2 regions of the Clostridium pasteurianum DSM 525 genome follow, and region 1 is predicted to be linked to the other one. Evidence: a T-box and tRNA genes for the amino acid it is inferred to sense, from the RefSeq annotation. Region 1 holds a T-box; the other holds one or more tRNA genes.
The links. A T-box is a leader RNA that pairs with one kind of tRNA and senses whether it is charged. The one in region 1 lies ahead of pheS (phenylalanine--tRNA ligase subunit alpha), so its partner is inferred to be a tRNA-Phe.
Positions count from the first base shown of each region.

Region 1 (7,642 bases):
ACAGGATCCAGGCAATATGGGAACCATTATAAGAACAGCAAATGCTGCGGGGGCAAAAGGCATTATAGTAACTAAAGGATCTGTAGATATATATAATAGTAAGACTTTGAGATCTACTATGGGTTCTATATTTAAAATACCTATAATAATAGATGAAGATTTAGTACATATAAAAGAATTTAAAGAGCAGGGTTTTAAAATTGTGGTGAGTTCTCTTGATACAAAAAATAATTTTTATGATATAGATCTTACTGGGAAGATCATTATTGCGGTGGGAAATGAAGGCAGCGGAATCAGTGAGGAGATTTATGGAATTTCTGATGTGAGAGTAAAAATACCAATGCCTGGTAATACGGAGTCATTAAATGTAGGTATAGCAGCGGGAATAATGATGTTTGAGGCTGTTAGACAGAAAAATAGTTGAAAAAGAACTTTATCCTAGTTATAATGTTAAATATAGTTTTATAAATAAACTTTGATGGAGAGAGTAAGTATAGAAGTTATCTTACAGGGAAAAGAGATTTTAAATTGAGAGTCTCTTTAGATAGAATATACTGAAGTTCACTCTGGAGTTCTGATGGTGAAAGTATTTTTAGTAATGTTTTTAGAAATATTCTGTAGCTTTCAGCGGTTAAAACCGATACATTTTTAAGAGGACATTTTTGTCAATTAGGGTGGTACCGCGGATACTTCGTCCCTTTAGAGGGGATAGAAGTTTTTTTGTTTTTTGATAGTTAATTTTGATCATAATTTTAAACAAAAAAGATTATTTGTATTTTATTAAATTGTCAAAAAGTATATTTACTATTTTAAAAATAATTTTATTTATAAGGAGAAAATTTATGAAGGAAAAATTAGAAGATATAAAGAAAAGTGCCATTGCTGAACTAAAAAGTTCTGTCAGCAAAGAAGAAATTGAAAAATTAAGAGTAAAATATCTGGGTAAAAAAGGAGAACTTACACAGATATTAAGGGGGATGGGTACCCTCTCAAAGGAAGAAAGACCTGTAATAGGTAAAATTGCCAATGAAGTAAGAGAGACAATAGAAGGTATAATAAATACATCTATGGATTCTATAAAGAAAAAGGAAAAGGAAGAAAAGTTAAAAAGTGAAGTTATAGATATTTCTCTTCCAGGAAAAAAGCAGACTATAGGTCATAGAAATCCACTAGACATAACTCTTAGAAAAACTGAAGAAATTTTCCGTTCCATGGGATTTACTGTGGAAGAAGGACCAGAAGTAGAATATGATAAATACAATTTTGAAATGCTGAATATACCTAAAGGTCATCCTGCAAGAGGTGAACAGGATACTTTCTATATAAATGATAACATAGTTTTAAGAACACAGACTTCACCAGTACAGATAAGAACTATGTTAAATCAAAAGCCGCCTATAAAGATGATATCCCCTGGAAAAGTATATAGATCAGATGCAGCAGATGCTACTCACTCTCCTATTTTTTATCAGGTAGAGGGACTTGTAGTAGATAAGGGAATAACTTTTGCAGATATGAAGGGAACTCTTGAAATGTATATAAAGAAGATGTTTGGAGAGAATGTGAAGACAAAATTCAGACCTCATCATTTCCCATTTACAGAACCTTCAGCAGAACTTGATATTTCCTGCTTCGCCTGCGGGGGAGAAGGCTGTAAGGTGTGTAAGGGAGAAGGCTTTATAGAAATGTATGGCTGCGGTATGGTTCATCCACAAGTTCTAAGAAATTGTGGTATAGATCCAGAAGTATATAGCGGCTTTGCCTTTGGAGTAGGACTTGATAGAATAGTTATGCAGACTCTTGGGATAGATGATATAAGACAATTATATGAAAGCGATATGAGATTTTTAGATCAATTTTAAAAAATAATCAATCATTGAAAAGTTTAAAAGTTTAAATTGTTTTTTATTTTATTTAAACAATTTTAATAGAAATTAAGATTTAAGAATTAAAATTAGAGATTTTTTTGAGCTTCATTTAAAAATTCAATATAAACTTTTATCAGCAAAGCCAAAAAAATTTACTATAACTTTCAATTCTTAACTTTTAATTCCTAACTAAATAAATTGGAGGTAAATTTTATGAAAGTACCAGTAGAATGGTTAAAGGATTATGTTCACATAGATTTAGATGCAAAAAAGTTAGGAGACGCCTTAACTCTATCAGGATCAAAAGTAGAAGAGGTAATAACCAGCGGTGACGAAATTCAGAAAGTGGTTACAGGAAAAATATTAAAAATTGAACCCCATCCTGATGCAGAAAAGTTAGTGGTATGCCAGATAGAAGTGGGAGAGGACTTACCTATACAGATAGTAACTGGAGCAAATAATATGCAGGAGAATGATATTGTACCAGTGGCTCTTCATGGTTCAAGTCTTCCTGGAGGCATAAAGATAAAGAAGGGGAAATTAAGAGGAATTCCTTCTAATGGTATGATGTGTTCAGAGGAAGAATTGGGCCTCGCTGAAGAAGGCACTGCTCATGGACTTATGATTTTACCTGAAGACACTGTGGTAGGAAAAAATATTAAAGAAGTATTAAATCTTGATAAGGCAGTAATTGATTTTGAAATAACCTCTAACAGGCCAGATTGCCTTAGCGTAATTGGAATTGCCAGAGAAACAGCTGCAACTCTTAATACAGAATACAAAATGCCCGAATTAAATTATAGCTGTAAGAGTACAGCTAATATCAATAATGAGATAAAAGTAGAAATAAAGGACAGTCTTTGCAGAAGGTATATGGCAAGAGGCGTAAAAAATGTAAAGATAGAAAAATCTCCTGCCTGGCTTGAAGAGAGACTTCTTCAGGCTGGAGTCAGACCTATAAACAATATAGTGGATATAACAAATTTTGTAATGCTTGAATTAGGTCAGCCTATGCATGCCTATGATAAGAGAGAGATAACTTCTGGCAGTATAGTAGTGGAAAAAGCAGAAGGAAATGAAAAATTTACAACTTTAGATGAAGTGGAAAGAGATTTAAATAGTGATATTTTGACTATTAAGGATGGCGAAAATATAGTTGGTTTAGCCGGAATTATGGGAGGGCTTGATTCAGAGGTTAAGGAAGATACTTCTGAAATAATATTTGAAGCTGCAAATTTTGATGGAACAAATATAAGAGTTTCTTCTCAAAAATTAAATATAAGAACAGAAGCTTCTGGAAGATTTGAAAAAGATTTAGATCCAAATCTTGTGGAAATGGCTATGAACAGAGCCTGCAATCTCATAGAGCAGCTGGGGGCAGGAGAAGTAATGGAAGGGACTATTGACATATATGATAATCCTGTAAAAGAACATTCTGTAGAAGTGGATACAAACTGGATAAATAGTTTCCTTGGACTTAACCTATCTAAAGAAGACATGAAGTCATACCTAGATAGACTGGAATTAAATACTGAAATTTTGGGAGATAAGCTTATAGTTAATGTACCTACCTTTAGAACAGATATAAATATAAGAGAAGATGTAGCAGAAGAAATAGTGAGAATTTATGGATACAATAACGTACCTTCTACTAATCTTAAGGTTTCCAGTGTAAGAACAGGAAGATACAGAAATCAGATTATTAAAGATATTGCTTTGGATACCCTTCTTGCCTGCGGTTTAAATGAAGCCATAACTTATTCCTTCGTAAGTCCTAAAGTATTTGATAAGATACTTTTGCCAGAGGAAAGTATTCTTAGAAGAGCTGTAGCTATAAGAAATCCGCTGGGAGAAGACTATAGTATAATGAGAACTACTACAGTTCCGTCTATGATGGAAGCTCTGGCTAGAAATTATTCAAGGAATAATGAAATAGTAAGACTTTTTGAAATAGGAAGAGTATATATTCCAGCGGAAGAGGCAGATAAGATACCAGAAGAAAAGAATATAATAACTGTAGGTTTGTATGGAAATGCAGATTATCTGGATTTAAAGGGAGTAGTAGAAAATATAATTGAAACTCTTGGCATTAAAAATGTAAATTACGAAAGAGAAATTGAAAATCCATCTTTCCATCCTGGCAAAACAGCCAAAGTTACTGTGAAAAATAAAGTCATAGGAACTTTAGGAGAAATTCATCCAGATGTATCAGAAAACTATGGAGTAGACACTGCCTGCTATATAGCTGAAATAGATTTTGATTTTATAGTAGAAAATGCAGTTATTGAGAGAAAATATAAGCCATTACCTAAGTTTCCGGCAGTAACAAGAGATATGGCATTAATACTGGATGAAGATATATTAGTTCAAAGTATAGAAGATATTATAAGTAAAAAAGGCGGCAATATAGTTGAAAGCTTTAAATTATTTGATATATATAAAGGTGCACAAATAGAAGAAGGAAAGAAAAGTGTTGCCTATTCTATAACCTATAGATCAGAGCATAAGACTCTTACAGATAAAGAAGTGGATAAAGCTCATGGTAAGATATTAAGTACTCTTGAACATGTATTAGGAGCTCAGCTAAGGTAGTATTTATTTAAGAGAAGAGAGTGTAAAGTTGATTAAATTTTTGTTAACTTTATGCTCTCAAATTTTAAACTCTCTGTCATTATAAGTTGTGTACTAGGTAATAATATGTTAAAATTAAAACTAGATGAATCTAAGAGGGTGTTAAACATGAGTTCCGTTACTGTAAGAGTTAATAACAAAGAATATAAACTAAAAGGCGACGAAAGAGAAGAATATTTACATGCAGTTGCTACTTATGTGGATAAAAAGATTAAGAACATAATGGAAAATAATTCTAAATTAAGTACAGCAGAGGCCTCTATTTTAACTGCATTGAATTTGGCAGATGATTTGTTTAAAGCTGGTTACTATAATGAAGAACTTTCCGATGAAATTGAAAAATTAAAAAATAACATAAAAAGTACTAAAGCTGAAATGGATGAACTTAAGGAAGAACTTACGAAGGTAAATGAAGAAAAAGAACAGCTTTTAGTTAAAGTAGAAGAACTTAAGGTAAATGAAGATACAATAGAAAAGGACAAGCAGATAGAAGAACTTACTCAGGCAGTAAATTTAAAACGAGAAAATAATGAGAAATACCTGGGTGAAATTAATCGTTTAAAATATGACAATAAAGATCTTAAGTTTAAACTGCAGACTGCAAAATATAAGATAATGGATTTGGAAAATAAGTATCTGGAAGGTCAGATTGCCTTGGCAAAGACTAAGAAGGAAGTCATAAAGAATATTAATAAGAAGTAAAGTAAAGGGAGTGCTGGATGTATTCCCTTGTTTGTTTTTTGACTGATAAATAAAGGATGATATTTTTTATAACAGAAAAACTCAAGGCTTGTTAGCCTTGAGCCATAATAATATCATATATTGCATACTAGCAACCGGATCCAGAGGTAGCTATTGCTCCAAGTGTTGCATTGTTGATATTAAGTGTGCCAACAGTAGCTACACCAACAACAGTAGCTACTACAGTATAGGTGCAGCAATCTTTAAAACAAGAATCACAATCGCAAACGAAAAATGAAAATGTTGTGGAAGAAAGTGCTGCTAATGAACCAAGAGCCCATGAAGGTCCAACTGGTATAGGTGTAGTTTGATTACCACAAAGTTTGAATACTTGTATACTTAATGTTCCAACAAAGGCAACGTCAACAACAAGATTACTTGCAAATTCCAGTTTAATACATGGATTTTTTAATTTTGAAGTATCTAAGCTAAGGGAAGCAAGTGTAAAAGTAGTGCCAGCAGTAGTAGCAACTGGTACTGTAGTTGAACTAGGACATCCACATTTTATTATAGTTGGATAATTTTTGTGATCATCGTAGTCGTCTTTTCTTCTCTTCTTGCAAGGTTCACAATCGTCATCATAATAATAGTCTTTTCTTGACCATGAATTCATAGATAAAATCCTCCTTTGGATTACATAAATTATATTAAAATACTCGGTTAATAATCAATTTCATGATTTTATCATTAGTTTCTACTATAATATATGAATTTTTTTGTAAAGAGTGATGATAAAACTTCATATCCATTAAATATATTGCATGGAATGGTTATTATCATCAGTATGAACTGGCATTTTTATAATGCCATTTTTATTATAGTAGAGACTAAGACATATTTATATTTAAATAGGTGAATAACAGTGAGATGTTTAATCTTCACTTAAATCCTCGTCTTCCTCTTCCTCATCGTAATGGTCTGGGAATAATGGCTCCAAGTTTTGATCTGGATAGAATTTAGGAACTGGAGCTCTTTCAAATACTTCACATGGTTTTTCCTCAGGTTCTTCTTCACATGGTTCTTTTGGAACTGGGCAATAGTCATAAGCTGGTATTAAAAGCTGAACGATGAGCTCGCATTTAACAATGATGTAGTAGCCTAATGTAATATCTAATACGGAGTTTCCATCGCAGTCTTTAGTTAAATCACCAGCTAAGGCATCTGCAACCATTTCAAGTTTTATAATATTGGAATCTAAATCTTTTGGATGAACAGGAGGTACAAAACTTGCAGAAATTTCAGCTATGGAGTCAGGACAATAAAATTTTCCTATAACATCTGTTCTATTAATTTCGTAGAATTCACTTTTGTTTACACCATCGCAATCAATGTAATCTGCATAGAAAGAAATAACATAGGAAATAATAATCTTTTTAAAGCCTTCCTTCCCTCTGATTGGATATTTATCTACAGATAGAAGAGTTATATTGAAATCTCTACTTCCGATATATCTCTTAGGATCTTTAAGGGGATCGCTCCTCAGCTCAGAATCTGTTTTTGTTGTATCAGGTCCTTCATCATATACAAGACATCTTTTTATTAGGCATTGATCAAATACTTTAGGGATTTCAACACAAACCAATTCAGAAGGATCTGGTAAACGCCCTTGTTTATTTACAAGTCCAGGACGTGGAACAAATTTATTAAAGTTAATGGACATAAATTCTCCTCCTTTTGGAAAATTCTTATAAATGTAAAATTATCTAGTACTTACAATACATACTATGCAGTGCTATTAAAGTTGTGATATATAAACTTTAATAAACTTACTTTTTAATTATTATGTGTGCATAATAGTTTTTTGTGAAAATATAATTTTATAAAGGGGGGAGTGAGTGTGAATAGTGTATATCCTTGGCTGTATTTAGATTATGCAGATAATATATGGAAATTTTGGGTAAATGATAATGGAGAATTACTTTACAATATTATGTATGAAGAGGGAAAATGGACCAAAGAAAATGTAATTGATAAGGATGTACTGGAGTTTACTGTTTATATTCAAGAAGTTGGGAAAATTAATATTGTGTATAGTAACTATAGAGGAGAATTAAAATATTGTACCATGAGACATAAACAGTGGATAGGAAAAATTCTCTACACTAGAGAAAGTGATAGATCTCAAATACAGAATTTAAAAATCCAGATAATAGGGAAAAATATGCATATTTTTTATATGCTTATATCAGAAGATGCAACAGATCATGGTATACTTATGCATTGTAAGTGGAACGGAAGAGAAACAGCTGTTAATGCTCTGCAGGATATTATATTACTGCCGAATGTAGAAGAGTATTACAAAGTCAGCCTAAGGGGAACAGAGAATCTTGATATGATATTTATTACTGATGAAGGTAATGAAGCCTCTGTATACTACTGCAGCTTTCAGAAAAATCAATGGA
Region 1 covers NZ_CP009268.1:1,792,813-1,800,454, forward strand. Annotated here, with positions in the region: gene CLPA_RS08135 (TrmH family RNA methyltransferase) at 1-424, shown strand, start outside; T-box leader at 467-702, shown strand; gene pheS (phenylalanine--tRNA ligase subunit alpha) at 843-1,862, shown strand; gene pheT (phenylalanine--tRNA ligase subunit beta) at 2,082-4,460, shown strand; gene CLPA_RS08150 (cell division protein ZapA) at 4,566-5,201, shown strand; gene CLPA_RS08155 (DUF4489 domain-containing protein) at 5,329-5,853, opposite strand; gene CLPA_RS08160 (hypothetical protein) at 6,112-6,900, opposite strand; gene CLPA_RS08165 (coiled-coil domain-containing protein) at 7,078-7,642, shown strand, end outside.

Region 2 (7,642 bases), 1.7 Mb from region 1:
ACATATAATTTAAAATTTTCATGTCTATTGCCATAGATGAACTTAGTAATATCAAAATAAAAACTCCAACTTTTATTTAATATATTATTAGATACTTTAAAGGTTTTATTTTCCGTAGTATTTTTGTTTTTATCATAAGAAGAATTATTTAAAAGATAGTTATTACTAATGCTTGTCCAATAATATCTATACTCTCCATATTTATTACTAAAAAACTCACTTTTCTTATTACAAGTAACAAATATACTCATAGGTATAAGTAAAATACTCCTATTCATAAAATAGGTCATAATATTTATTAATTGATCATTATTATAGATATTTAAAATCTGACTTCCTATACGAACAATTACTTTATAAACATTCTTATAACTCTTATTGACATTATTAGTATTCTTATCATTTCCATAATTTTTTACCATTACTCCTTTATATTTATTATAGTATATTTTTATATTATTAAATTTATTTTTATCTTCGCTTAAGTAAGGATATCCTAAAAATTTAGTAGTGATATTTTTACTTTCATTTTTATCTATTTCCAATGATTCATTTTTTACAGCTCTATATGTATTTTCAAAAGCATTTACATTAAAAGATACTATGAAAATAAAGAAACATGCAAATATAAAAATAATTAGTCCTATAAACTGAAAAGATTTATTATACATTTTTCTCCTCCTAGTAATTTTAAAAATTTATTTGAATATAATATTAAATTAACAATTTTTATATTATACTTTTTACCATTTATTTACAAGTATTTAATATTCCATTTATAGTAAATATATTTGATATTATTAGCACATACTATGAATATCATCAAATATCTAATTTTTTTATATATAATTCTATATATTACTTATATTTTATATAGAATTAATTACTAAGGAGTGTGCATTCATATGAAACAGGAAATGATAAGTTTTTTAAGTACTATCGAAGACGAAATACGTAATGTATCAAAATATATATACGAAAACTCTGAAGAAAGCTTTCATGAAAATAAAAGTTATACTTATTTATTAAAATTATTAAATAAGTACTCCTTTAAAATACAAGAAAAATACCTGGACATAGATACAGCCTTTAAAGCAGAATTTGGAAGTGGTCATCCTAAAATATGCTTTTTATGCCAATATGATGGATCGAAAAACAATGGCCAAATATATGGATATAATCTTCAATCAGCTATATCTGTAGGAGCAGCTATAAGCTTATCTAAAGTTATTCCTAAAATAGGAGGATCAATTGTTGTTATAGGTTGTCCTGGAGAGATATCTGGAGGCTCTAAATTGACTATGGTTCATCAAGGTGCATTTGAAGACTTGGATATAGTTCTTATGACTCAACCATATACAAAAACTTTTGTCATTGGAAACTCCAAAGCTGTATTACCTATTGAAATTAAATACAAAAATCTTACAAAAACTTTTCAGGAAGATTCAAATATATATTCTCCTATGGACACTTGTATATTTACATTCGATGCTATTAATTTAATTCTTAAAGGATTTGAGAACACTTCTTCTATTAAAAGTATTGACCTTCATAGTAGTTGCAAAAATAAAAGTACTACTGAAACTACTGCTCGTTTTTTATTAACTACATCAAAAATAAAAATAGCAGAGGATATACAAAATAAAATTAGTGATTTTATGAATTTTACAGAAAAACTATTAAACATAGAAAGTGAATTACACATATATGACTTACCTTGTAAAGAAATCATTTTAAATAATACATTAAATAGATTATTCTCTCACAATCTCAAGGAAATGGGTATAACAGATATAATAGAAACTCAAAGCATAGATTCCTGTTTAAGCCTTGGCAATGTTAGTCATATAGTTCCTAGCATAGATTATTGCATAGATATTATTGAAAATAAAAATGTAAAATATGGCACTAAAGATTTTGCTATAGCCACTCAATCTGATTTTGCCAATAAAATGCTTATTAAAACTGTTAATGCGCTTTCTACAACAGCATTAGATTTAATAGAGAGAGAATCTTTAATTTCAGAAGCTAAAATGGAGTTATACTCTAAAATAAATAAGTTAACATACTCTCTCATTTAATGTATATTATATATTATAGTTAATTAATACTATAATATTATATTTAGGGGAGTAAAATCATGATAGGTCAAAGACTTTGTTTAGGCGATACCATTGGAATAATATGTCCATCTAGTGCAGAGGATATAAATATCATAAAAAATAAAATAGAGTTCTTTAAAGAACAGGGCTTTAACATAAAGGAAGGTAAATATATATATAAGCGCTTAGGATATCTTGCTGGTACTGATAAAGAAAGAGCAGAAGATTTAAATAACATGTTTGTTGATCCTAATGTAAAAATGATATTATGCGTACGAGGCGGTTATGGATCTATGAGAACCTTACCTTATATAGATTTTAATATAATAAAAAATAATCCTAAAATATTTGTAGGTTTCAGTGATATAACTACTTACTTAAACAGTTTCTATACAAAATGTAATCTTATAAGCTTCCATGGTCCCATGATTAATTCAAAATTTGATGATATTTTTACCCTAGACAGTCTTTTAAATACTGTAATGAATGGCTATAAAAATCTTATTATAAAGAATCCAGATAACATACCAATTAAAAGTAACTCGACAAAGCACATACAAGGTACATTAGTTGGTGGTAATTTATCAATGATCTGTAATACATTGTCCACAGATTTTGAAATAGATACTAGAGATAAAATATTATTTATAGAAGATGTTGGAGAACAACCCTATGCCATAGATAGAATGTTTACTCACTTACTACTAGCTAATAAACTCCAGGTTTGTAAAGGCATAATACTCGGTCAATTTACTAATTGTTCTCTACCTCACTATGAAAGAAGTTTAACATTAGAAGAAATAATACAGGATAGAATTTTATCTTTGAATCTACCTATTGTATTAAATTTTATGTCTGGACATGATTATCCAAAACTGACTCTTCCCATAGGTGCCAATATAGATCTTAATTGTAAAGATGGAACTATAAAAGTTCTTGAATCAGTAGTAAGCTAACCTATAAGGTTAGCTTACTTTAGTTAAGCAGTCTGCACAATGCATTACATATTATTATAATAATAACTACCTTTTAAAAAAAATAGCCCATCCACTGAAAAATCAGCAATTAGACTACTTTCTTATTTAATATGGAGGCGCCACCCAGATTTGAACTGGGGATAAAGGTTTTGCAGACCTCTGCCTTACCACTTGGCTATAGCGCCATATATGGTGGCCAATTCTGGAATCGAACCAGAGACACGAGGATTTTCAGTCCTCTGCTCTACCGACTGAGCTAATTGGCCACATAACCCAGCGTCGACCTACTCTTCCACAGGGCTTCCCCTGCAGTACCATCAGCACATTAGAGCTTAACCTGCCTGTTCGGAATGGGAAGGAGTGTTACCTCTAAGTCATAGACACTGGATATATTAAGTTAAGAGTGAATAGTTAAAAGTTGAGAATTATTGATGAAATTCCTATGGAATTCCTTTAATTTAATCCTTTAAAACTCCTTAGGAGTTTTTTCCTAAATTCTTAACTCTTAATTCTTAATTTTTAACTAAAAAATTATACTCTCAAAATTGCATAGTAACTGGTAAAGTAATTTTATTTCTTCATTTTATTTTGGTCAAGCCCTCGACCTATTAGTATCAGTCAGCTGAATACATTACTGCACTTACACCTCTGACCTATCAACCTGATGTTCTTTCAGGGGTCTTACTAGCTTACGCTATGGGAAATCTTATCTTGAGGTGGGCTTCACGCTTAGATGCTTTCAGCGTTTATCCCTTCCCGACATAGCTACCCAGCTGTGCCACTGGCGTGACAACTGGTGCACCAGAGGTCAGTCCATCCCGGTCCTCTCGTACTAAGGACAGCTCCTCTCAAATTTCCTACGCCCGCGACGGATAGGGACCGAACTGTCTCACGACGTTCTGAACCCAGCTCGCGTGCCGCTTTAATGGGCGAACAGCCCAACCCTTGGGACCTACTTCAGCCCCAGGATGCGACGAGCCGACATCGAGGTGCCAAACCTCCCCGTCGATGTGGACTCTTGGGGGAGATCAGCCTGTTATCCCCGAGGTAGCTTTTATCCGTTGAGCGATGGCCCTCCCACGAGGAACCACCGGATCACTAAGCCCGACTTTCGTCCCTGCTCCACTTGTTTGTGTCGCAGTCAGGCTCCCTTTTGCCTTTGCACTCTTCGCGCGATTTCCAACCGCGCTGAGGGAACCTTTGGGCGCCTCCGTTACTTTTTAGGAGGCGACCGCCCCAGTCAAACTGCCCATCTAGCAATGTCCCGTGACCAGCTTCATGGCCTCCGGTTAGAATTCCAGTACTGTCAGGGTGGTATCCCAAGGTCGACTCCTCAGCAGCTGACGCCACTGTATCCCAGTCTCCCACCTATCCTGTACAGACAATACCGAAACTCAATGCTAAACTACAGTAAAGCTCTACGGGGTCTTTCCGTCCAATCGCGGGTAGCAAGCATCTTCACTTGCACTACAATTTCGCCGGATTCGTTGTTGAGACAGTGCCCAAATCATTACGCCATTCGTGCGGGTCGGAACTTACCCGACAAGGAATTTCGCTACCTTAGGACCGTTATAGTTACGGCCGCCGTTTACTGGGGCTTAAGTTCACCGCTTCGATTACTCTTACGGATCCCCTTAACCTTCCAGCACCGGGCAGGCGTCAGCCCCTATACATCAGCTTTCGCTTTAGCAGAGACCTGTGTTTTTGCTAAACAGTTGCTTGGGCCTATCCTCTGCGGCCTGCTAAAAGCAGGCACCCCTTCTCCCGAAGTTACGGGGTCAATTTGCCGAGTTCCTTAACAACGATTCTTCCGATGGTCTTAGGATTCTCTCCTCACCTACCTGTGTCGGTTTGCGGTACGGGCACCTTTTTCCTTGATAGAGGCTTTTCTTGGCAGTGTGAAATCAGATACTTCGCTAAAAATTAGCTCCCCATAACACCTTAACTAATCAGGCGGATTTGCCAGCCTGCACGTCTTAGTGCTTAGACGCACATCCAATAGTGCGCACATCTTATCCTTCTGCGTCACCCCATCTCTCATAACGGAGAAAGGTGGTATCGGAATATCAACCGATTATCCATCACCTACGCCTTTCGGCCTCGGCTTAGGACCCGACTAACCCTGAGCGGACGAGCCTTCCTCAGGAAACCTTAGGTTTTCGACCACTAAGATTCTCACTTAGTTCTCGCTACTTATGCCAGCATACTCACTCCTGCACTGTCCACCGCTCCTTACGGTACGACTTCAACCGGTGCAGGAAGCTCCTCTACCGCTCTTACGAGCCCATAGCTTCGGTGGTAAGTTTTAGCCCCGGACATTTTCGGCGCAGGATCTCTTGACTAGTGAGCTATTACGCACTCTTTAAATGAGTGGCTGCTTCTGAGCCAACATCCTAGTTGTCTTAGAAATCCCACATCCTTTACCACTTAACTTACACTTTGGGACCTTAGCTGATGATCTGGGCTGTTTCCCTTTTGACTACGGATCTTATCATTCGCAGTCTGACTGCCGAAATAAAAGTATATGGCATTCGGAGTTTGATAGAGTTCAGTAACTGTTGTCAGCCCCTACCTCATTCAGTGCTCTACCTCCATAACTCAATTAATCGACGCTAGCCCTAAAGCTATTTCGAGGAGAACCAGCTATCTCCGAGTTCGATTGGAATTTCTCCGCTATCCACAGCTCATCCCATGGTTTTTCAACACCAATGTGGTTCGGTCCTCCACGGAATTTTACTTCCGCTTCAACCTGGCCATGGATAGGTCACCCGGTTTCGGGTCTACAGCATGCAACTAGTCGCCCTGTTAAGACTTGGTTTCCCTTCGGCTGCGCACCATAAGTGCTTAACCTTGCTGCATACCGTAACTCGCTGGCTCGTTCTACAAAAAGCACGTCGTCACACATAAAAAGTGCTACGACCGGTTGTAGGCACACGGTTTCAGGTTCTATTTCACTCCCCTTCCGGGGTTCTTTTCACCTTTCCCTCACGGTACTGCTTCACTATCGGTCACTAGTTAGTATTTAGCCTTGGGAGGTGGTCCTCCCAGCTTCCCACAAGGTTTCACGTGTCTCGTGGTACTCTGGATTAGATCTTGCAATTTTCTCTTTTAACCTACAGGACTATTACCTTCTGCGGTAGAGCTTTCCAGAACTCTTCGGTTAAGATATTATGCAGTGATGATCTATCCACAACCCCAGGGACAAAGTCCCTGGTTTGGGCTGATTCCTTTTCGCTCGCCGCTACTAAGAAAATCGATATTTCTTTCTCTTCCTCCGGGTACTTAGATGTTTCAGTTCCCCGGGTATGTCTCCATATACCTATGAATTCAGTATACAGTACATGTCTGCTCGACATGTGGGTTGCCCCATTCGGAAATCTCCGGATCACAGGCTATTTGCGCCTACCCGAAGCTTATCGCAGCTTGTCACGTCCTTCTTCGACTTCTAGTGCCAAGGCATTCACCATGCGCCCTTTGTAGCTTGACCTTGTTACTCTTTTAGGCGTTAGCCTTTTAGAGTTTAGTCTTTATTTGTTTTAATTTCAATCTTTCGATTAAAATCATATTATACAAAGGATTATTTTTTACTTTACTTTGTTTCTCTATGCAATTTTCAAAGTACATTTTAAGAGAATTGATCTCTCAAAATTAAACAGAGACAAGAGTAAGAAACCAATGTATACAACAGTTATCCTGCTGCAATTACTCCTTAGAAAGGAGGTGATCCAGCCGCAGGTTCTCCTACGGCTACCTTGTTACGACTTCACCCCAATCACTAATCCCACCTTCGGCCGCTGGCCCCATAAAGGTTACCTCACGGACTTCGGGTGTTACCAGCTCTCATGGTGTGACGGGCGGTGTGTACAAGGCCCGGGAACGTATTCACCGCGACATTCTGATTCGCGATTACTAGCAACTCCAACTTCATGCAGGCGAATTTCAGCCTGCAATCCGAACTGGGATGAGTTTTCAAGTTTAGCTCCACCTCACGGTATTGCATCTCGTTGTTCTCACCATTGTAGCACGTGTGTAGCCCTAGACATAAGGGGCATGATGATTTGACGTCATCCCCGCCTTCCTCCCGGTTAACCCGGGCAGTCTCACTAGAGTGCTCAACTTAATGGTAGCAACTAATGATAAGGGTTGCGCTCGTTGCGGGACTTAACCCAACATCTCACGACACGAGCTGACGACAACCATGCACCACCTGTCTTCCTGCCCCGAAGGGCTTCACGTATCTCTACGCTATTCAGGAGATGTCAAGTCTAGGTAAGGTTCTTCGCGTTGCTTCGAATTAAACCACATGCTCCGCTGCTTGTGCGGGCCCCCGTCAATTCCTTTGAGTTTTAATCTTGCGACCGTACTTCCCAGGCGGAGTACTTATTGTGTTAACTGCGGCACAGAAGGAGTCGATACCTCCTACACCTAGTACTCATCGTTTACGGCGTGGACTACCAGGGTATCTAATCCTGTTTGCTCCCCACGCTTTCATGCCTCAGCGTCAGTTACAGTCCAGAAAGCCGCCTTCGCCACTGATGTTCTTCCTAATCTCTACGCATTTCA
Region 2 covers NZ_CP009268.1:113,107-120,748, reverse strand. Annotated here, with positions in the region: gene CLPA_RS00555 (hypothetical protein) at 1-671, opposite strand, end outside; gene CLPA_RS00550 (zinc-binding metallopeptidase family protein) at 906-2,081, shown strand; gene CLPA_RS00545 (S66 peptidase family protein) at 2,141-3,058, shown strand; tRNA gene CLPA_RS00540 (tRNA-Cys) at 3,191-3,264, opposite strand; tRNA gene CLPA_RS00535 (tRNA-Phe) at 3,270-3,345, opposite strand; rRNA gene rrf (5S ribosomal RNA) at 3,351-3,467, opposite strand; rRNA gene CLPA_RS00525 (23S ribosomal RNA) at 3,668-6,566, opposite strand; rRNA gene CLPA_RS00520 (16S ribosomal RNA) at 6,793-7,642, opposite strand, start outside.
Region 2: it has a tRNA-Phe gene. The T-box ahead of pheS (phenylalanine--tRNA ligase subunit alpha) is inferred to sense a tRNA for this amino acid. The anticodon was not compared.